Regions from separate parts of the Acidipropionibacterium jensenii genome, predicted to be linked through region 1. Evidence: riboswitches for the same ligand, from Rfam matches in the RefSeq annotation. Region 1 holds a riboswitch; each other region holds the start of a gene.
What was found. A riboswitch is a leader RNA that binds a small molecule or an ion and turns the genes downstream of it on or off. The one in region 1 is predicted to bind thiamine pyrophosphate.

Region 1 (7,273 bases):
GCGTCGGCGGTGTTGGCCGGGTTCTGGATGCCGACCTCGATCCCCTCCTTGGTGAAGGCCCCGGTGTGCACGGCGGTGTAGAGGGTGACGTGGTCCGGGTTCGGGTTCCAGTCCAGCAGCAGGCTCAGCTTCGAGCTCGCCGACGGGGAGGACGCCGACCGGGCCTCGGTGCGCCCGCATCCGGCCAGCCCTGCGGCGGCCAGTGCGCCGCAGAACAGGCCGCCCAGTCGACGGCGACTGATCGGTGTGCTGAGGGTGGGGTTGTGGACAGCTGTCATGATTCTCCTCGTTCGGGGGTGATCCAGGGGCAGATGAGGCGCTCCAGCAGGGTTGCGGCGCCCAGCAGCAGGCCGGACAGGGCGGTGAGCACCACCACCTGGGCGAAGACGAAGTCGGTCGCCAGACGCGGGATGGCCTGGAGCATGAGATAGCCGATGCCGTCGGTGGAACCGGTGTACTCGGCGAACACCGCGGCGACCGGGGCGAAGGTCACCGAGACCCGCAGGCCGGCGAATCCGCGGGGTGCGGCGTGCGGCAGGCGGACCCGCCAGAACAGCGCGCTGCGCCCGGCGTTCAGGGTGCGCATGGCGTCGATGAGTCGGGGGTCCACAGAACCGATCCCGGCCATCAGGTTGAGAGCCACCGGGAAGAAGCACAGCAGTGCGACCACGATGATCTTCGGGGACATCCCGTACCCCAGGGCGATGGTGAGCAGCGGCCCGATGACGATCGTCGGGATGGCCTGGGAGGCGACCAGCAGCGGCGTCAGGGAGCGCCCGACCAGGGGCAGGTAGCCGGTCGCGACGACCATCGCGACGGCGACCGCCACTCCGGCGCCGACCCCGGCCAGGGTCTCGGCGGCGGTGACCATGGTGGCTCGGCCCAGGGTGTCGGGCCAGTTCGTCACCAGGGAGGCCAGCACCGAGCCCGGGGAGGGGATGACGTAGTCGGCCACCTGTCCGGAGGAGGTGAGGCCGATCCAGCCGGCCAGTACGAGCAGCACGGTGAGTGCGGGTGGCAGCACCCGGGCCATCAGGTGCCTCATCGGGATTCCCCCGGCACCGGGCCGGACCCCGCAGAGGCCTCCGCGGAGTCGCCGAGGGCCTCCAGGACGGCGGTCCGGGCGGCGGCGAACCGGGGATCGGCCAGGATCTGCTCGCGACGGCGGTCATCGTCGAACCAGCCCGGCCAGGATCCCTGGGCGGCGGCCGGTCGCGGTCCTGCGGGTCCGAGCAGGATGACCCGCCGGGACAGCAGCAGCGCCTCCTCGACGTCGTGGGTCACCAGGATCAGCGTGGCGCCGGCCGCCAGGACGGCGCGGCGAAGCCACCGCTGGCCGTCCGCACGGGTGATGGCGTCCAGGGATCCCAGCGGCTCGTCGGCCAGCAGCACGGGCTTGTCGGCCAGCAGGGCACGGGCCAGGGCGGCGCGTTGGCGCATTCCCCCCGACAGCTTGTCGGGCCGGGACCGGGACCATTCGGCCAGTCCCCACTGGTCCAGCACCGCCAGTGCGCGGGTGCGCGCCTCACGGCGCGCCACCCCCTTGTTGCGCAGTCCGATGGCGACATTGTCGACCAGCCTCAGCCAGGGCAGCAGCAGATCGTTCTGCGGCATCATGGCGCAGCCGTCCAGTCTGTCGTGGGGGTCGCGGTGGCCCAGCACCTCGATGGTCCCGGTGACGGGTTCGGCCAGGCCGGCGATCAGCCTCAGCAGGGTGGACTTGCCGCACCCCGAGCGGCCGACCAGGGCGATGTGCTCCCCCACCGCGGCGGTCAGACTCAGATGGGCCAGCACCGGATGACTCGAGTGGGGGTATCGGTAGCTTGCATCGTCGATCCGGATGGCCGGCCGGCCGGCCCGCGCACCGCTCACCGGAGCGTTCACCATTGCATGCGCCGACGCATCGTGACATCCCTCCGCTCATGCAAATGAGATCAGGTTCGGCGGGTGTTATCTCAGCCCCACGATGGGAGGCACCCCGTGTCTTTCAGCCTGTGAGTATACCGAGCGGGCCTGGCCGGCCGCGCTCAGCCCCGCGGAATCAGCCCTGCGGAATGAGGATCCGGTAGAAGAAGTAGAACAGCGCGGCCAGTCCGGCCAGCACCAGGACGAAGACGATCGGTGCGATGATCCGCTGAACCTTCTTGGCGCGGGTGGAGGGAACCCCCCTGGGCCCCCATTCGCCGATCTTCGGCTGGACGCGCACCGGTGCGCGTCCGTTGAGGTTCAGGTCGGTGAAGATGCCCACCCGGCCATGGTAGCCATCGTGGTCCGCCCGGTCAGTCGCGCAGCGCCTCCTCGGCCAGCTGTGCGGCGCGGGCGAGTTGCTCGCACTGGCGCGCGGCGGACGGTTGGGACCAGGACGCCAGTCCGCAGGCCGGGGTGAGGATGCACCCGCTCAGGACCAGACGTCGGTCCACCCCGATGCGTCGGCTCACCTCGACCAGCCGGTCGAGGATCTGGTCGGCCGAGATCACCCGGTCCGGTGCACTGGTCGGGACCAGGCCGAGACCCAGCCTCCGGTACTCCCCCGGCTCAGCGCTGCCGGTCCGGGGGACCGACTCCAGCCATTCGGCGCAGTGGTCGAGATCCTGGTGGCCCAGTGCGTCGCGATCGACCAGCAGGTCGTCGATGTCGATCCGTTCCAGCAGGTCCCAGGGCAGTCCGGGAGCGCAGCAGTGCAGGGCCGCCCGGGCGGCTCCGGCCGTCCGGAGGGCGTTGACGACCGGGCCGATGAGACCGGTGGCGGTGTGCGGGGCCATCGCGGGATAGCGATGGAGTCCCGACTGGGTGGCGACGCGTCCGGCGAGCACGGCCGGTGCGGCCGGCTCGTCGAGCTGCCAGACCCAGTCCACGGCGGGCATCCTGCGGCTCAGTTCGGCCTGCTGTGCGGCCAGGCCGTCGGCCAACGACTGGCCGACGTCGCGCAGCGCGCCGGGGTCGTCGAGGACCGCCTCGCCGTGGCGCAGGTGCACCCCGGCGGCCAGCGTGAGGGGCCCGCAGATGCCGATCTTGACGGTGGCGGACTCCCCGGCCAGGGTCTCCTCCAGATCGTCGAGATCCCTGCGCCAGCCGGCACGCGCCGACCGGGCGGCCCGGTCGTCGGCGTCGGCCAGCCGCCAGCCGGCCGGGCCCAGGTCGGTCGGGATGGACTCCAGCTGGGCTGTCCCGCGCCCGAGGATCCCTGCCCCGGGACCCCGATCGGGCAGTTCGGGCAGCGGGATCAGATCGGGGAAGTACTCGGCCATCGAGGCGAGCGCCCCGCGGAAGTCCCGACCGGGCAGGGAGCCCAGCGCGGTGGCCCTCACCGGGTGGCCCCGACGATGTCGGTGCCGGCCCGGTCCGTGCCGCAGATGGTCGCCGATCCGACCACCAGGTCGCCGTCGTAGAGCACCGCCGCCTGGCCGGGCGCCACTCCCTTCAGTGGCGTCCGCAGGGTCATCCGCACTCCGCCGTCGACCCGCTGGACGCGGGCCTCCACGGGGGTGCCGTGGGCGCGGACCTGGACCTGCCCGACCCAGGAGTCGGTTCCGGGGGTGTCGGAGCACCAGACCGGCCGGATGGCCTCCAGTCGATGCACCTCCAGGTCCTCGGAGGGGCCGACCACCACGGTGTTGGAGACCGGTTCGATGTCCAGCACATAGCGTGGCCGGCCGTCGGAGGCAGGGGTTCCCAGGTGCAGGCCGCGTCGCTGACCGATGGTGAAGTGGTGGTAGCCGTCATGGTGGCCGACCACATCCCCGGTCTCGTCGCGGAACTCACCGGTGTGCTCGCCCAGCTGGTCCGAGAGCCATCCGGCGGTGTCCCCGTCGGGGATGAAGCAGATGTCGTAGGAGTCCGGCTTGTCGGCGACCGTCAACCCCAGTCGGGCGGCCTCGGCGCGCACCTCGGTCTTGTAGGAGTCGCCCAACGGGAACAGGCAGTGGGACAGCTGCTCCTGGTTGAGCACCCCCAGCACATAGGACTGGTCCTTGCCGGGGTCGACCGCACGGCGCATCCTGGTGATCCCCTCGCGGGTCTCCAGCCGGGCGTAGTGGCCGGTCGCCACCGCGTCGAAGCCGAGATCCAGGCCCCGCTCCAGGACGGCGGCGAACTTGATCCGCTCGTTGCAGCGCAGGCACGGGTTGGGGGTGCGACCCGCCCGGTACTCGTCGATGAAGGGGTGGATCACCTCCTCGGCGAACCGCTCCGAGAAGTCCCACACGTAGAAGGGGATGCCGATCCGGTCGGCGGCCCGCCGGGCGTCGAAGGAGTCCTCGAGGGAGCAGCAGCCCCGCGACCCCTCGCGGTAGGCCAGTGGGGTGCGCGACAGGGCGAGATGGACGCCGGTGACGTCGTGACCGGCGGCGACCAGCCGGGCGGCGGCCACCGCGGAGTCGACTCCTCCCGACATTGCGGCCAGAACTCTCATGTCGGTCCCCTTTCAACGGCGGCCCATGCTACCCGCGCCCCGCCGCAGCGCGCCTGCACTCAACGCACCGCACGCGCCTGCGTGACGACCTCGGGAAGCAGGGCGGCCAGCCTGTCGATCTCGGCCACCGTGGTCTCCGGCCCGAAGGAGAACCGCAGGCAGGAGGAGGCCTGCTGGCGGGAGCGCCCCATCGCCAGCATCACCTCGCTCGGAGCGGCCACCCCGGCATGGCAGGCCGACCCGGTGGAGCAGTCGATCCCCCGGGCATCCAGCAGCAGCTGCAGATTCTCCCCCCGGGCCCCGGCCACGCTGAGATGGCAGACCGCCGCACTCACCCGGTCCCCGCCGTCGACCCGGACCCCCTCGATCGCACCAGCCGCCTCCACCAGCCGGGACCGCAGCTTGCCCCACAGCTCGGTGCGCCGGCCCATCTCGGCGACGGCCTCGTCAAGAGCCGCCGCGAAACCCCTGGCCAGAGCGACCATCTGAGTGCCGGACCGCAGCCCGGCCTCCTGACGACCACCGGCGGCGACCGGTGCCACCGTGACCCCGCGACGGACCCACAGGGCCCCGATCCCGACCGGTCCCCCGAGTTTGTGGGCCGAGAAGGAGGCCAGGTCGACATCCCACTCGGCGAGCTCGACCGGCAGATGCCCCAGGGCCTGGACGGCATCGGTGTGGAACAGGGCGCCGGCCCGGTGGGCCTGCCGGGCGCACTCGGCGACCGGCTCCAGGGTGCCGGTCTCGTTGTTGGCCGTCATCACACTCACCAGTCCAGGTGCGTCCAGAGCCGCGATCGACGACGGATCGACCACGCCGTCGGCGTCGACCGGGAGCACCCGGGCCCGCTCGCCCATCAGCCCGGGGGCGGTCAGACCGGCGATCGCCGCGTGCTCCACCGCCGAGATCCCGACCGTTCCCGCACCGCCGGCCCCCAGCAGTGCCAGGGTGTCGGCCTCCGTCCCCCCGGAGGTGAGGACGATCTCCAGGGGCCGAACTCCCAGCAGGGAGGCGATCTGCTCCCTGGCATCGTCCAGCATGGCTCGAGCGCGACGTCCCGCGGTGTGCACCGCGGCCGGGTTGGCGACCGCTCCGGTGGCGACCACCGCCGCCAGCGCGCCGGGTCTCAACGGGCTGGTCGCGGCATGGTCCAGGTAGCTGCGGGAGGCCGGCGCAGCCGTCCGCCCCCCGTCCCGACACCCCTCGTGGGTCCGGTCCCCGCTGCGTCCCGGCCCGCCGGAGGGTCCCGATGTGCTGGTCATTGCGCTCACCGCGGCAGGGTACCGCCCGACACCTCGGCCGAGGGGCCCGGAACCTTCGTCACCAGCCGCCTAGCGTGCGGCGTACGACATGGCGAATGAATCCGCTTGACGGGGAATATCCCCATCTGAGTGAAACCCTAGTGCGAGCCGGGCTACGATTTCCTGTCGTCTCACCGGCGGCATCCGCGAGCAGGTAGGTCCTCAATTTCATGGTTCAAGCTCTTGCCGAGACATTGCCCGTGCCCTCTCCCACTGATTCCAGTGTGCTGGGGGCCCAGCTGATGAACGGCGGTTGCCGGTTCGGGTTGTGGGCTCCCCGCGCCAGCCAGGTCGAACTGGCCCTGGTGAACACCGACCGCAGTCAGCGCAATGTGCACATGGAGATGGGTTCCGACGGTGTGTGGGTCGTCTTCGTCGACCACATCACCGAGGGACAGCTCTACGGCTTCCGGGTGCACGGCCCCTGGGATCCCGGCGCCGGCATGCGGTTCAACCCGGCCAAACTGCTGATGGATCCCTACGCCCGGGCCATCACCGCCGGGGTCGACTACTCCGGGCCGATCCTGGACCACACCGAGGAGTCCAACTACACCCCCGACACCCGCGACTCCGCCTCGGCGGTTCCGATGTCGGTGGTCGTGAGGTCCACCCCGGCCCCCGAGCCGATCGCCCGTCGACGTCCGATCGAGGAGTGCGTCATCTACGAGACGCACGTCAAGGGCTACACCCGGCTGCACCCGCTGGTGCCCGAGCATCTGCGGGGCAGCTACGCCGGACTGTCCTACCCGGCGGTCATCGAGCACCTCACCAGCATCGGCGTCAACACCATCGAGCTGCTGCCCATTCACCACTTCGTCTCCGAGCCCTTCATCGTCGGCAAGGGTCTGAAGAACTACTGGGGCTACAACTCCCTGGGCTTCTTCGCGCCGCACGCCGCCTACTGCTCGGTCGGCACCACCGGCGAGCAGGTCCGCGAGTTCAAGGAGATGGTGACCCAGTTCCACCGCGCCGGCATCGAGGTTCTCCTCGACGTCGTCTACAACCACACCGGGGAGGGCGGCCACGAGGGCCCGACGCTGTGTTTCCGCGGCATCGACCACAACACCTACTACCGGCTCACCAATGACCACCGCAACGACTACGACGTCACCGGTTGCGGGAACTCGGTCAACACCGCCAATCCGGGCGTCCTGGAGATGATCGCCGACTCACTGCGCTACTGGGTCACCGAGATGGGGGTCGACGGCTTCCGCTACGATCTGGCGACCACCCTGATCCGCGACGCCGACCACGGCGTCGACCAGAACCACCCCTTCAAGAAGCTCATCCGCGAGGACCCGGTGCTCAGCCAGGTCAAGCACATCGCAGAGCCCTGGGACCTCGGCCCCTACGGCTACCAGGTGGGCCGCTGGGGAGACGACTGGAGCTGTTGGAACGACCGGTACCGCAACTACGTGCGCGACTTCTGGCGCGGCGCCACCGAGGGGGTCCACGAGCTGGCCACCCGGCTGTCGGGATCTGACGATCTCTACGGCTTCCCCGGCGCCTCGATCAACTTCGTGGACGCCCATGACGGCTTCACGCTGCGCGACCTGGTCAC
Region 2 (7,273 bases), 1.5 Mb from region 1:
TCACCTCCCGGGCGTCCGCCAGCTCCTCCGCGCGGTGCGGAGGTGCGGTGTCCGGTCCGGGTCGACATGCCCAGAAAAGTAGACAGACGCGCACATGGAGCTCAAGGAGACGTCACCGAATCTGTGGACAACTCGGCGCAATGCCCAACCCGTCACATTTTCGCGGGGTTGTCCACAGGCCGGCGGGCGGCCTGCCGGGTCGGATCACTCCCGCTCAGAGCAGGTGGACGGTGCCCTGGAGGGTCCAGCTGAGGCTGGCGTCCTCACTGCCCGAGTCGTCGCTGACCACCACCGCGGCACTGATCTGCAGCAGCTCGGCCCGCTCGTAGGGGGCGTTCTGGCCCACCATGAAGGAGGCCCCCGGTGCCAGCACATAGGGCGGCCGGGCGGTCCCCTCGCTGAACGGTGTGGTGGACAGCTTGTAGCGGGCCATCAGCGCCGGGGCGCGCACCCCGGTCAGACCCTGGGCCCACGGCCAGTCGGGGTACCGGGTGGTGATGCTCACCGTCCCGATACCCAGGCTGATCGGGTCGCTGGAGATATTGGTGACGACATAGCGCAGCAGCACGATCCGGTCGCCCTTGGCGATCACCGGCCTGCCGTCGGCCGGGTCGACCATCACCGAGTTGTGCGGCGAGGGGGCCGTGGCGACCTGGTAGACGGTGATCCGGATCCGCTTGTCGGAGACCTCACCGAGCCGGGTGCCGGTGCTGGTCACCGGGAGCGCCCAGTCGGCGTCGACCCAGAGTCCGTCGTGGGAGACGGTGGGCGAGGGGGTGGCCGCCACCGGCGTCTGGACGGCGGAGGTGCCGCAGCCGACGGTGGCCAGCGCCAGCAGCGCCGCCATCGCCACCGCCAGTGGTCGCCACCGCGATCCACCTCTGCGCAGGCTCACTCCATGCTCCCCGATCCGACCGTCGAACACCCCCTGGTGCCGTTCTGGCTCGTTGCCGGCCATCGTCCTCCAGTGTGCCCCCTCACCGCATCCCGCGCACGATCGATCACAGGGGAGGGGATGTCGGGGACCCGGGCGCGAACGGTACGGTTCCAGACGTGTCCCGTGGCCTGCGCATCGTTCTTGCCGTCCTCCTCGCAGGCCTGACGGCCGGCGCGGCGGGGGGCCTGCTGAGCCTGCTCAACGTCGGGATCGAGACCCTCGCGATGGGTCACCACTACTTCGTCGACCCCACCGGGGTGAGCACCGTCCCGCTCTGGCGTCGGATCACCGTGCCTGTCATCGGGGGCGCGCTGGCAGGCCTGATCTGGTGGCGGCTGAGACGGCGCGGCCCGATCACCTCGGTGAACCAGGCGGTGCGGGTGGACTCCCCCGGCAGACTCGCCCCCGACACCGTGACAGACGCCGTCGCCCAGCTCATCGCGGTGGGCTCGGGCACCTCGCTGGGACGCGAGACGGCACCCCGCCAGATCGCCGGTTTCCTCGGACAGACCGTCTCGAACCGGTTCAGGCTTGGCCCGGAGGGACGACGGACCGTCATCGCCGTCGCCTCGGCGGCCGGTCTGTCGGCGGTCTACAACGTCCCGGTGGCCGGTGCCTGCTACGCCCTGGAGCTCATTCTCAAGTCCGATCTGCGCACCCGGCGGGGCTGGCTGGAGGTGTTGGCGGCCGCTGTCGTCTCGGGTCTGGCGACCGTCACCGCCTGGCTGTTCAACCACAACCATCCGATCTACCGGCTTCCCGGGGTGTCGCTGAGGATGCCGCCGGTGTGGTGGCTGGCGGTTGTCGCGGTGCTCTGCCTCGTGGTGGGGGCGGCCTTCGGCTGGACCAATGACCTCGCCAAGGACCACGCCCCCGCCGCGAGCCGGGTCTGGTGGGCGGTTCCGCTGGGATCGGCCCTGGTCACCGCGATCGCCCTGGTGGTCCCCCAGGTGCCGGGCAACGGCCAGATCGTCGTCCAGGCGGTGCTCACCCCGCCGGCCCTGGTGGGCGGCGCCCTGATCGGCGGGGTGCTGTTGATGGCGGCGGCCAAGTGGCTCGCCACCCACCTGGCGCTGCGGCTGGGGGCCAGCGGCGGTCTGCTCACCCCGGCCCTGGCGGTCGGAGCCTGCCTGGGTGCGGCGGTCGCGATGGCCTCGGGTCACCGCAGCGCCTCGGAGATCACGGTGCTCGCGGTGGTCGGAGCGGCCTGTCTGCTGGCCGTCACCCAACGGGCGCCGCTGTTCGCCGCCGCCTTCGCCCTGGAGCTGGTCAAGGCCCCTCCGGCGGTGACCGCCTCCGCGCTGATCGGGGTCGGCCTCACCTGGTTCCTCCGTCTGGCGGTCATTCGGGGGTGGGCGCACCGGCGGACCGGACGGCTGGGGACCCCGCCGAGCAGCTGACCCGGGCGCTGAGCTGACAGGAGGGACGCTGGGCTGACAGGACGGGTCCGAGGGGGACGAGGACCCGTAGACTCGGGCCATGGCGGGAAAAAGACCGAACACCTCGAGATCCCGACAGTTGACGACCTCCCTCGTCTTCTGCGTGGCCGTCTTCATGGTCATGGCCAGACCATCGGCGGCGGTCATCATCCCGATCATCATCGGCGCGATCGTCGTGGTCGGCGTGGTGAGCGCTCTGACCGCAGGTCGCAGATCGACACAGCGGTCGACTCCCCCGGGCCAGTCCTCCGCCCCGCAGCTCTCCCAGTACCAACAGGCGGGGTACCAGCCCTTCACCAGTGATCAGTCCGTCCAGCAGCCCCGGTCCGACCGGGCCTCCGGCGATCGAGGCAGTCAGACCAAGCAGAGCATCCTCGAACAGCTCGTCCAGCAGGTGGCATCGGTGGGCGTCGACCCCGCGTTGTCGCAGCCCACGACGGTGCAGAGGCGTGGGACGCTCCCCGGCGCCCGGGCCCGCACCTCCCAGGTCCACGCCCCGGCCGGAGCCTCCCAGCCGGCACCCTCCCAGCCGGCGGCCGCCCCGGCACCGGCCCCCGGCTCCGAGATCGACCTGTCGGACGCCCGGTCGCGGATGCAGCCCGGCTCCGACATCCGCTTCGACGACCTGGGCCTGCCGGCGTCGAGGAGGTCCGGCGAGCGTCGTCCGGCAGCCGGCCGGGTCCCCGCGTCCGGAACCCGTGGCGCGGACCGCCCCGCCGGTTCCAGCGCCATCACCGACTCGCTGGCCTCCCCGAGCCTGCTGGGGTCCAGCCTCACGTCGTCCTCCCTGATCGGCTCGGGGAGTTCCCTGATGGCACACTCCCTCGCGCCGTCGACCACCCGGACCGGCAGCGACCGGACCTCCCGCTGAGAGCCTCCCCGACCGTCTGAGGGCCGGTGCCCGCCAGTAGGCTGAGGCCCATGGCAGAGATGCGTGAAGAGAAAGACAGCATGGGCACGATCGAGGTGCCTGCCGATCACTACTGGGGGGCCCAGACGGAGCGTTCCCTCCACAACTTCGAGATCGGGCGCGACACCTTCGTGTGGGGTCGCGACATGATCCGCGCCCTGGGGACCCTCAAGAAGGCCGCCGCCGAGGCGAACAAGGAGCTCGGAGAGCTGCCGGGCGACGTCGCCGACCTCATCGTCAAGGCCGCTGACGAGGTCATCGCGGGCAAGCTCGACGCCGAGTTCCCGCTGGTGGTCTTCCAGACCGGTTCGGGCACCCAGTCGAACATGAACACCAACGAGGTGATCTCCAACCGCGCCATCGAGATCGCCGGGGGCCAGAAGGGGTCCAAGACCCCGGTCCACCCCAATGACCACGTCAACCGCGGTCAGTCCTCCAACGACACCTTCCCGACCGCCATGCACATCGCGGTCGTCACCCAGATCAACGAGCGGCTGTACCCGGCCGTCACCCAGCTGCGCAACACCCTGGACGACAAGGCCAAGCAGTACGACGACGTCGTGATGGTCGGACGCACCCACCTGCAGGACGCCACCCCGATCCGGCTCGGTCAGGTCATCTCCGGCTGGGTCGCCCAGCTCGACTTCGCCCTGGACGGGATCCGCTACGCGGACTCCCGGGCCCGTGAGCTCGCCATCGGCGGCACCGCGGTGGGCACCGGCCTCAACGCCCACCCGAAGTTCGGCGTCACCGTCGCCAAGCACGTCACCGAGGAGACCGGCCTGGAGTTCACCCAGGCGGCCAACCTGTTCGCCGCACTGAGCGCCCATGACGCCCTGGTGCAGGTGTCGGGATCCCTGCGGGTGCTCGGCGACGCGCTGATGAAGATCGCCAACGACGTCCGCTGGTACGCCTCCGGCCCGCGCAACGGCATCGGCGAGCTGCTCATCCCCGAGAACGAGCCCGGCTCCTCGATCATGCCCGGCAAGGTCAACCCGACCCAGTGCGAGGCCATGACGATGGTCGCCACCCGGGTCTTCGGCAATGACGCCACGGTCGGCTTCGCCGGCTCCCAGGGCAACTTCCAGCTCAACGTGTTCAAGCCCGTGATGGCCCACGCCTGCCTGGAGTCGATCCGGCTGCTGTCCGACGCCTGCGTGTCCTTCGACAAGCACTGCGCCTACGGCATCGAGCCGAACATGCCCAAGATCAAGGAGAACCTGGACAAGAACCTCATGCAGGTGACTGCCCTGAACCGCCACATCGGTTACGACCTGGCCTCCAAGATCGCCAAGAACGCCCACCACAAGGGGATCTCGCTGCGCGAGTCGGCCCTGACGGTCGGCGAGATGTCTGCCGCGGACTTCGACAAGTGGGTCGTCCCGGCCGACATGACCCACCCCTCGGCCGCCGAGTGAGGCGCGGCTGAACCCCGGCCTCGAGCACACTTCTGGCCCGGTCGGCGGACGCACATCCTGCGTCCACCGACCGGGCCAGAGTGCTGTCACCGTGCGGCACAGGTCGCCGCGGTCGGCAGGGGGCGCCCCATCGGCCGATGAGGCGGTGCACTACAGTCATGGCCATCCCACGGGGGTCCTCGGCAGAGGACTGAGATCGGGCTGATGCCGCCCGGACCGTTAGAACCTGTTCGGATCATGCCGACGTAGGAAGAAGGAGCTGGCTGCCATGGCCGCATCCCCACACAACACCCGGAACAACACCGCCCTCGAGGACTCTGCCACCCCCACCACGACGGTGGACGGCCCCGAGGAGAACTACCCCAGCCATCACTTGGGCTATCTCGTCAACGCCGCCCACGACATCCGGGTGCCGGTGACCATGATCAGCCAGGACGACTCCCCGGACGGCAGCCCGAACGCCCCGCTGCCCGTCTACCGGACCGTCGGACCCGACTGCGACGTCACCCGCGGACTGCCCGGCCTGCGGACCGGGTGGATCCAGGCCCGCGGCGACGTCGAGAGCTACCCGAACCGTCGTCGCGATCTGGCCGACGACGGCCGTTCGGCGGTGCGCCGAGGCGCCGCGAGCCAGGAGTGGCAGGGCGAGCGGCGTCCGGTCCTGAGGTCCCGCGAGGGCGCCACGATCACCCAGATGCACTACGCGAGGGCCGGGATCCTCACCCCCGAGATGCGCTACGTGGCGCTGCGGGAGGGCTGCGACGTCTCCCTGGTGCGCTCCGAACTGGCCGCCGGCAGGGCCATCCTGCCCTGCAACGTCAACCATCCCGAGTCCGAACCGATGATCATCGGCAGGGCCTTCGCGGTGAAGATCAACGCCAACATCGGGAACTCGGCGGTCACCTCGTCTATCGCCGACGAGGTGGACAAACTGCGGTGGGCGACCCGATGGGGTGCCGACACCGTGATGGACCTGTCCACCGGTGACGACATCCACACCACCCGCGAGTGGATCCTGCGCAACTCCCCGGTGCCGATCGGCACGGTGCCGATCTACCAGGCCCTGGAGAAGGTGGACGGCGACCACGCGGCGCTCACCTGGGAGATCTTCCGCGACACCGTCATCGAGCAGTGCGAGCAGGGCGTCGACTACATGACGATCCATGCCGGGGTGCTGCTGCGCCACGTCCCGCTCACCGCCGACCGGGTCACCGGGATCGTCTCGCGCGGCGGCTCGATCCTGGCCGGCTGGTGCCTGGCCCATCACCGCGAGAACTTCCTCCACGAGCACTTCGACGAGCTGTGCGAGATCTTCGCCCGCTACGACGTCGCCTTCTCCCTCGGCGACGGACTGCGGCCGGGGTGCCTGGCCGACGCCAACGACGCCGCCCAGTTCGCCGAGCTGGACACCCTCGCCGAGCTCACCAAAAGGGCCTGGACGCACGACGTCCAGGTGATGGTGGAGGGCCCCGGGCACATCCCCTTCCAGCTGGTCCGCGAGAACGTCGAGCGGGAGATCGAGCTGTGCGACGGCGCGCCGTTCTACACGCTGGGGCCGCTGGTGACCGACATCGCCCCCGGCTACGACCACATCACCTCGGCGATCGGCGCCACCGAGATCGCCCGCCACGGAACGGCGATGCTGTGCTACGTCACCCCCAAGGAGCACCTCGGACTGCCCGACCGCGACGACGTCAAGACCGGCGTCATCACCTACAAGATCGCCGCCCACGCGGCGGACGTGGCGAAAGGCCATCCGGGAGCCCGGGACCGCGACGACGCCCTGTCGAAGGCCCGCTTCGAGTTCCGCTGGCGCGATCAGTTCGGGCTGTCCCTGGATCCGCAGACGGCGGAGTCGATGCACGACGAGACGCTGCCCGCCGAACCCGCCAAGACGGCCCACTTCTGCTCGATGTGCGGCCCGAAGTTCTGCTCGATGAAGATCTCCCAGGACATCCGCGACGGGTTCGGGGACGCCGCCGACCAGCGTCGGATCGCCGAGGACGGGATGGCGGCCAAGGCGGCGGAGTTCCGCGCTGCCGGCGGCGAGGTGTACCTGCCGGATCCCGGCCTTCCCGCGGCCAGGTGATCCCGATCAGGATGTCCTGAGGCGACCCCCGGTGGAGCCGCGGCCCTCCAGGCACCACCGGGGCCCCGCTGCCAGGGCGACTCTTCTTGGTCTGCGACGAGGGCTCAGACCACCGACTTGCGCCGCAGGTCGGAGTAGGTGACCTCGTGCTCGTCGAGGAGGTTCGCGAAGGCGTCGTAGTCGTGAGCCTCCAACCACTGGCGCTCGGCCTCGGTGATCGGCATCGCCACCAGCCAGTGGACGGTGAGGTCGTCCTCGATGTCCACCGCACCCAGTTCGGTCGCGGTGAAGGGATGGCACCACACGATGTGCGGGGTGGTGGTCTGCGGGTCGTAGAGGGAGACGACGTCGCCGAAGACGACACCCGGGGCCATCATCCAGTGGTCCTGGAGCACCGCGAAGGCACAGGACCCCAGGACCTTGCCCATCACATCGGAGTCGGGCAGACCGACCGCCATCAACTCGGCGCGGATCTCCAGG
Region 3 (7,273 bases), 260 kb from region 1:
GGCGGCGGTGGACCGGTAGTCGAATCGGGCGTTCTCCAGATGCAGAGTGCTGGTGGTCGCGGTGGTGAGCCACGGGTGACGCCGGCGCAGACCGATCAGGTCCTGATGGGCCCGCAGGATGTCCTGGCCCCAGCCGGCCAGCTGCTCGGGATGGTCGGGAACGGGGGGTCGGATGTCGTCGTCCCCGCCGATCCGCTCCTCCTTGACCCCGGTGAACCCCTGCTCGTCGCCGTAGTAGATCGACGGGATGCCGCCGATCGTCATGAGGATCGCCAGGGCGGTGACCGCGCCGTCGGCCCCCAGCGTGCTGGCGATCCTGGTGACGTCGTGGTTGCCGATGAAGGTGTTGGGCGTGAAGTCGGCGAGGAATCCGTTGTGACGCTTGAGGGACCAGGCCAGTTCGAACAGGTTGCGGTCCTTGAGGCTGGACCAGATCGCCTTCCACAGCTCGTACTGGGTCACCGAGTCGACCCCCGAGGAGTCGACGAACTCGGGGTAGTCGCCGTGGATCACCTCGCCCAGGAACCACGCCTGGGGGAACCGTTCCCGGATCCCGGGGAGCACCCGCGACCAGAAGGCGGTGGGCACCGAGTAGGCCGCGTCCAGCCGCCAGCCGTCGATCCCCCGCTCCAGCCAGTGCGCCATCACCGCGGACGTGTACTCGACGGCGCGATCGCTGGAGTGGTTGAGCCGCACCAGGGAGGAGTGGCCCTCGAAGACCCGCGGTGCCGGGCCCCCCTTGGCCTGCCAGTCGATGTCGAAGAGGTCGGCGTCGGGACCGTCGGGGCCCTCCGCCAGGGCCCGGATCACCCCGGGGTGCTGGGATCCGACATGGCTGAAGACGCCGTCCAGCAGGATTCTCAGGCCGCGGTCCCGGCAGCCCGCCACCAGGCGGTCGAAGTCGTCCTCATCGCCGAGCCGCGGATCGATCACCATCGGGTCGAGGGTGTCGTAGCCGTGCGACTCGGAAGCGAATATCGGCCCCAGCAGCAGCCCCGAGGCGCCGAGCTCGACGGCGTAGTCGAGCCAGTGGGACAGCCTGCCCAGGCGGTGGGTGAGGGTGCGGTCACCGTCCCGAATGGGAGCGCCGCAGAACCCCAGGGGGTAGACGTGCCACCAGATCGCGTGGTCAACCCAGGTCACCGGATCCTCCTGATCAGTTGTGTCTCGAATGCGTTCAGTGCCATTGACGAGCGTAATTCACCGGCAACCCCCGCGTCGCAGGTACCGCCCGGCCAGGGGCGAGAACTCCTTGTTAATACCCCCTGGGGGTATTAATCTCGGGGGTGTCAGCCGAGGAGTGGACCCATGACCGATCACCACGCACATGCGCACCACGAGACCCACGCGTCCCATCAGGGGGCTCACACCCACCACCAGGACCATGCGGCGGGATTCCGGCGCCTGTTCTGGGCCAATCTGGTCCTCGCGGTGCCGGTGGTGGCGCTGTCCCCGATGTTCGCCTCCCTGATCGGCTACTCCACACCGGGCTGGACGGCCCCCGTCGCCCCGGTGCTGGGCACCGTGATGTTCGCGTGGGGAGGCCGCCCCTTCCTGGCCGGCGCCCTGACCGAACTGCGCTCCCGCCGGCCGGGAATGATGATGCTCATCGGCCTGGCGATCACGGTGGCCCTGGTGTCCTCGTGGGGAGCCACCGTGGGGGTCCTCGACCACCACCTGGACTTCTGGTGGGAGCTCGCCCTGCTGATCGTCATCATGCTGCTGGGCCACTGGGTCGAGATGCGCTCGATCGCGCAGACCTCATCGGCCCTGGAGTCTCTGGCCGCGCTGCTTCCCGACGAGGCGCAGCGCGTCGACGGCGAGCGGATCGTCACGGTCTCCCCCGCCGATCTGGCCGTCGGCGACCTGGTGCTGGTGCGCCCCGGCGGGGCGGTGCCGGCCGACGGCACGATCGCCGAGGGCGGCGCCTCGATGGACGAGTCGATGGTCACCGGGGAGTCCCGTCCGGTCGAGCGCAGTGTCGGAGACAGGGTCGTGGCGGGAACCGTGGCCACCGACTCCGGGCTGAGGGTGAGGGTCACCGCGACCGGCGAGGACACCGCCCTGGCCGGTATCAGGAGAATGGTCGCCGAGGCCCAGACCTCGTCCTCCCGGTCCCAGCGGATCGCCGACCGGGCGGCGGCCCTGCTGTTCTGGTTCGCCCTGGCCACCGCCGGCCTCACCGCCCTCGTGTGGAGTCTCATCGGCCTTCCCGACCAGGCCGTCACCCGCGCCATCACCGTCCTGGTGATCGCCTGTCCGCACGCCCTGGGCCTGGCGATCCCGCTGGTGGTCTCAATCTCCACCGGACGGGCCGCCCGCGCGGGTGTGCTCATCCGGGACCGGCTCGCACTGGAGCAGATGCGCACCGTCGACGTCGTCGTTCTGGACAAGACCGGAACCCTCACCCGCGGCAGGCCGACCCTCGACGCCGTAGCACCGGTGCAGGGCTGGTCGGCCGAGGCCCTGCTCGCCCTGGCGGCCGCCGCCGAGACGGACTCCGAGCATCCATTGGCCCGGGCCGTGGTGGAGGCCGCGCACGACCGGGGTGTGAGGGTGCCGGCGGCCGGCGGTTTCAGCTCCTCCCCGGCAGTCGGGGTGAGCGCCACCGTCGAGGGACGGGTGGTGCGGGTCGGAGGGCCGCGCCTGCTCCGGGAGGTCGGCGCCGCCGAGGTCGACGAGGCCGAGCGGTGGCGTCGCGACGGTGCGATCATCCTGCACGTCCTGGCCGACGGGGAGGTGATCGGCGGGCTCGCGCTGTCCGACGAGGTGCGCCCGGAGTCCGCCGAGGCGGTGGCGGCGCTGCACCGCGACGGCGTCGAGGTGATGATGATGACCGGCGATGCCGAGCCGGTCGCCCGGTCGGTGGCCGGCCGGCTCGGCGTGGACCGGGTCTTCGCCGGCGCCTCCCCGGCCGACAAGGCCGACCTGGTCGCCGACCTCCAGGAGCAGGGGCACCGGGTGGCGATGGTCGGTGACGGGGTCAACGACGCCCCGGCCCTGGCCCGGGCCGATGTCGGGGTGGCGATCGGCGCCGGCACCGATGTCGCGATCGCCTCGGCCGGCGTCATCCTCGCCAGCTCCGACCCGCGCTCGGTGAGCTCGGTGATCGCCCTGTCGCGGGCGACCTACCGCAAGATGACGCAGAACCTGTGGTGGGCCGCCGGGTACAACCTCGTCGCGGTGCCGCTGGCCGCCGGGGTGCTGGCCGGGGTCGGGTTCGTCCTGCCGATGTCGGTAGGCGCGGTGCTGATGTCGGCCTCCACCGTGGTGGTCGCGCTCAACGCCCAGTTGCTCCGGTGGCGGGCACAATGACCCCACCCGGGCCGGGGAGCGGGTCCGAGGGGATCCGGGTGCGGCGACAAGGAGTGTCGAGATGGCGGAGAACAAGACCACGGTGACCGACGTCGACCCCGAGGACTTCCTCGCCGGCGTGAAGACCGCACGCCAGCGGGAGGAGTCCCGGAGGCTGCTGGCGATGATGAGCGAGCTGACCGGTGCACCGGCGCGGATGTGGGGGCCGACGATGGTCGGCTTCGGGCAGTACCACTACCGCTACGACACCGGACGGGAGGGAGACGCCCTCATCCTCGGATTCGCCCCGCGCAGCGGCAAGTTCGCGCTCTACGGGCTGATGGACAGTCCCGAGGCACCCGCCCTCCTGGAGCGGCTCGGCACGCACCGGCGGGGAGCCGGCTGTCTCTACGTCAACCGGCTGGACGACGTCGACGAGGAGGTGCTGGCCGAGCTGATCCGCGCAGCCTGGGCCGCCCGAAGGCCGTGACGGCCATCCGCTAGAGTGACGATCCGACACGGGGTGCCGCACCAGTGGCTGAGATGACACCCGTCGAACCTGATCCAGTTCGTACTGGCGAAGGGATTGTCTCCCGCCGGATGTGAGCCGTTCAGCAGCACTGCTGAGGCGCCGTCGGCCCGGCACTCCTTCCGCCCGAAGAAGGAGTGAGACCGACATGACCACCGGCGTTGAGATCGCAGAGCTGCTGACCCGGGTACGGGAGACGACACCTCTGGTGCAGTGCATCACCAACAGTGTGGTGACGAATTTCACCGCCAATGTGCTCCTGGCCGCCGGCGCCGCCCCGGCGATGGTGGACATCCCCCAGGAGGCGGGGATGTTCGCGACGATGGCCGGCGGGCTGCTGGTCAACACCGGCACCCCGACCGCCGAGCAGCGGGCGGCCGCCCGCGAGGCGGTCGCCGGGGCCGGCGAGGCGGGGACGCCGTGGGTGCTCGACCCGGTGGCGATCGGCGCACTGCCGGTGCGGACCGCCCTGGCCGCCGAGCTCGCCGAGCAGCACCCGGCTGCGGTGCGCGGCAATGCCTCGGAGATCCTCGCGCTGGCCGGGGCCGGTTCCGGGGGCCGCGGGGTCGAGTCCTCCGACTCGATCAGCGACGCCGCCGGGGCGGCCCGCGAGCTGGCCTCCCGGCTCTCCACGGTGGTGGCGGTCTCCGGCCCGGTCGACCTGGTGACCGACGGGACGCGGGTGCTGCGCGTCGGCAACGGCCACGAACTGCTGACCCGGGTCACCGGTGGCGGGTGCGCCCTCGGGGCGTTCATCACCGCCTTCCTGGCCGCCCGGGCAGAGGCCGAGCCGCTGGCCGCGGTGGTGGCCGCCCACACCGTCTACGGGATCGCCGCCGAGCGGGCCGCCGCCGGCTGCGCGGGGCCCGGATCGTTCGCCACCGCCCTGATCGACTCCCTCGCCGCACTGACGGCGGCCGAGGTCGAGGCCGGGGCGCGGGTGTGGCAGGACTCCGAGGAGCAGAAGTGATGGATCTGGGCGTCTACCTGGTGACCGACCCCCGGATGTGCGCCGACAGGGGGGTGTCCCAGACCGTCGCCGCCGCGGTAGCCGGCGGGGTGCGCACCGTGCAGATCCGCGACAAGAGCTGTTCTGCCACCGACTTCTTAGCCCTGGTGGAGGAGGTGGTCGAGACGGTGGCCGGTCGGGCCATGGTGGTGGTCAATGACCGGCTCGACGTGGTGCGCACCGCCCGGGAGCGCGGAGTCGGGGTCGACGGCGTCCACCTCGGTCAGGGCGACGCCGATCCCCGGGTGGCCCGCGAGCAGCTCGGCCCCGATGCGGTGATCGGTCTGACCGCCGACCATGCGGCACATCTGGCCGCGGTGGAGTCCTGGCCGGCCGGGACGATCGACTACCTGGGAGTCGGTGTGATCCACGACACCAGCACCAAGCTCGACCACCCGCCGGTGCTGGGAATCGACGGGTTCGCCCGGTTCACCGCCGCCTCACCGGTCCCCACAGTCGCCATCGGGGGAATCTCGCGCGACGATCTGGCCGGACTGCGCCGGGCCGGGGCATCGGGTGCGGCGGTCGTCTCGGCGATCTGCGCCGCCGAGGATCCGCAGGAGGCCGCCCGCGATCTGGTGGAGGCCTGGCAGCAAGCTCCCGTGCCCGCCGGGAGTCTGGCGAGGAGCTGACCCCCTGGTCAGTGCGGGATCGTCGTGACGATCGTGAGGGTGGCCTCCTGATCCAGGGGGTTGGAGATCCGGTGATAGCGGTCCCCCGGCGTCTGCGCGGTGTCCCCGTGGTCCAGCCGGACCAGTTCGGCACCGTCGGTGAGGATCACCACCGTGCCGGTGATGACGTGGAAGGTCTCGACGGTCTTGGCCGGATGGGGCGCGAACTCGGCGGTGGTGGATCTGCCGGGCAGCGTGTAGTGGATGAGTTCGACGCCGGCGACCGGCCGGGCCAGCAGTTTCCTGCGGATCCCGGTGTCGGGGTCGACGTACTCGGGACCCTCATCCCGCCGCAGGACGGTGAGCTCTGCGGCGGGCCGGGTGAGCTCGTTGAGATCGCTGCCGAGGCTCTCGGAGATCGCGATGGCGCTCTGCAGACTCGGGTTCAGCGATCCGCGCTCGAGTCGCGACAGGGATCCCGCCGACACGCCGCTGGCGTGGGCGAGCTGTTCGAGGGTGATTCCCAGTTCGGCCCGGCGGGCCCGCACGGCCGCACCGAACCTCTCCTGCGGGGTGGCCGGCACTGGATCAGTGTGTGCACGGCCGGACCGCTTGGGCGTGTTGGGTACCGAGTTCGTCGACTCTGAGCGACTCGGTGCTGAAGGACCTGGCACCCGGCTGGTTGGCATGACACCATCCTGTCACCGCGTCTTGCATATTCGCAATCATTCTTGCTTATACTCAAACATGACGGTTCTCCTCTCGGGTCTCCCCCTCATCGCGGTCATAGCGGCCCTGCTCGCCCGGCAGCCGGCGCTGCGATCGGCGGTGCTCGGGGTGGTGCTGGCGGCCGTCATCGGCGCGGGCTGGTTCGACCTGAGTCCCTCGGTGGCAGCCCGTGCGGCCGCCTCGTGGTGGGCACTGGTGGCCGAGGTGGCCCTCATCGTGGCGGGCGGGATCGCCTTCGCCGAGGCCGGTCGCCTCACCGGCGGCCAGGAACGGCTGTCCTCCTGGCTGCGGCGGTCCCTGGGGACCGGTATCGCTCCGGTCCTCGCGATCGTGCACGGGGTGACCCCCCTGGCGGAGTCGCTGACCGGGTTCGGGATCGGCGCGATGCTGGCGATCCCGCTGCTCACCGCCCTGGGACTGACCGGACGCCGCGCGGCGACGATCGGTCTGCTCGGGCTGTGCGCCGTCCCGTGGGGATCGATGGGACCGGGAACCCTCATCGCCGCGCAGCTGGGCGGCGTCGGCTTCGACGCCCTGGGGGTGGCGTCGGCCCTGCTCAGCCTGCCGGTCTTCGTCGGAGTCGGCGTCGCAGCGGTGCTGATGGTGGCGCCCCGGGAGGACCAGCTGCGGGCGTGCCTGGCGGCGGTCGCCTCCGCAGCGGTGCTGTGGTGCGGGGTGCTGGTGGTGAACCTCGCCGTCGGGACCGCCCCGGCGGGGGCGGTGGGGGCCCTGCTGACCCTGGCCGTCCATCTGCTGGTGAGTCGTCTGCGCGGCCACCGGCTGGACTTCCCCCGTGAGGTCGGCCACTCCCTCGTGCCCTACCTCGTCCTGCTGGTCGGTGTGGTGTCCCTCAGCGCGGTGGTGCGGGCGGCCGGCCAGACCGGCACGTCCTGGCGGTACCTCGCCTCCCCCGCCCTGTGGCTGGCGATCGCCACCGCGGCCGGCCTGCGTCGTGGTCGTCCGGGCCTGGCCCGCGCGGTGTGGGCCCACACCGTGCGCACCTGGCTCCATGCCGGGCCGGCGACCGTGCTGTTCATCGTCCTGGGGGTGCTGATGGCCGTCTCCGGGATGTCGGCCCATCTGGCGCCATGGCTGGCGGGG

Region 2: it holds a riboswitch for thiamine pyrophosphate, as region 1 does, so the genes downstream of both, thiC (phosphomethylpyrimidine synthase ThiC) here and FEZ32_RS11895 (ABC transporter ATP-binding protein) in region 1, are expected to answer to the same signal.
Region 3: it holds a riboswitch for thiamine pyrophosphate, as region 1 does, so the genes downstream of both, thiM (hydroxyethylthiazole kinase) here and FEZ32_RS11895 (ABC transporter ATP-binding protein) in region 1, are expected to answer to the same signal.

What each region holds. Positions count from the first base shown of each region.
Region 1 is NZ_CP040635.1:2,654,821-2,662,093, forward strand. Features, by position in the region: gene FEZ32_RS11885 (ABC transporter substrate-binding protein) at 1-278, opposite strand, end outside; gene FEZ32_RS11890 (ABC transporter permease) at 275-1,045, opposite strand; gene FEZ32_RS11895 (ABC transporter ATP-binding protein) at 1,042-1,887, opposite strand; TPP riboswitch at 1,895-1,991, opposite strand; gene FEZ32_RS11900 (hypothetical protein) at 2,042-2,248, opposite strand; gene FEZ32_RS11905 (uroporphyrinogen decarboxylase/cobalamine-independent methonine synthase family protein) at 2,280-3,248, opposite strand; gene mnmA (tRNA 2-thiouridine(34) synthase MnmA) at 3,305-4,393, opposite strand; gene FEZ32_RS11915 (cysteine desulfurase family protein) at 4,471-5,673, opposite strand; gene glgX (glycogen debranching protein GlgX) at 5,883-7,273, shown strand, end outside.
Region 2 is NZ_CP040635.1:1,190,643-1,197,915, reverse strand. Features, by position in the region: gene FEZ32_RS05230 (SAF domain-containing protein) at 1-68, opposite strand, end outside; gene FEZ32_RS05225 (hypothetical protein) at 215-889, opposite strand; gene FEZ32_RS05220 (chloride channel protein) at 1,054-2,337, shown strand; gene FEZ32_RS05215 (hypothetical protein) at 2,417-3,247, shown strand; gene fumC (class II fumarate hydratase) at 3,298-4,704, shown strand; TPP riboswitch at 4,866-4,973, shown strand; gene thiC (phosphomethylpyrimidine synthase ThiC) at 4,973-6,793, shown strand; gene FEZ32_RS05200 (suppressor of fused domain protein) at 6,898-7,273, opposite strand, start outside.
Region 3 is NZ_CP040635.1:2,915,689-2,922,961, forward strand. Features, by position in the region: gene FEZ32_RS13010 (alpha-amylase family protein) at 1-1,143, opposite strand, end outside; gene FEZ32_RS13015 (heavy metal translocating P-type ATPase) at 1,309-3,315, shown strand; gene FEZ32_RS13020 (DUF1801 domain-containing protein) at 3,377-3,784, shown strand; TPP riboswitch at 3,804-3,898, shown strand; gene thiM (hydroxyethylthiazole kinase) at 3,972-4,793, shown strand; gene thiE (thiamine phosphate synthase) at 4,793-5,464, shown strand; gene FEZ32_RS13035 (helix-turn-helix domain-containing protein) at 5,473-6,027, opposite strand; gene FEZ32_RS13040 (L-lactate permease) at 6,191-7,273, shown strand, end outside.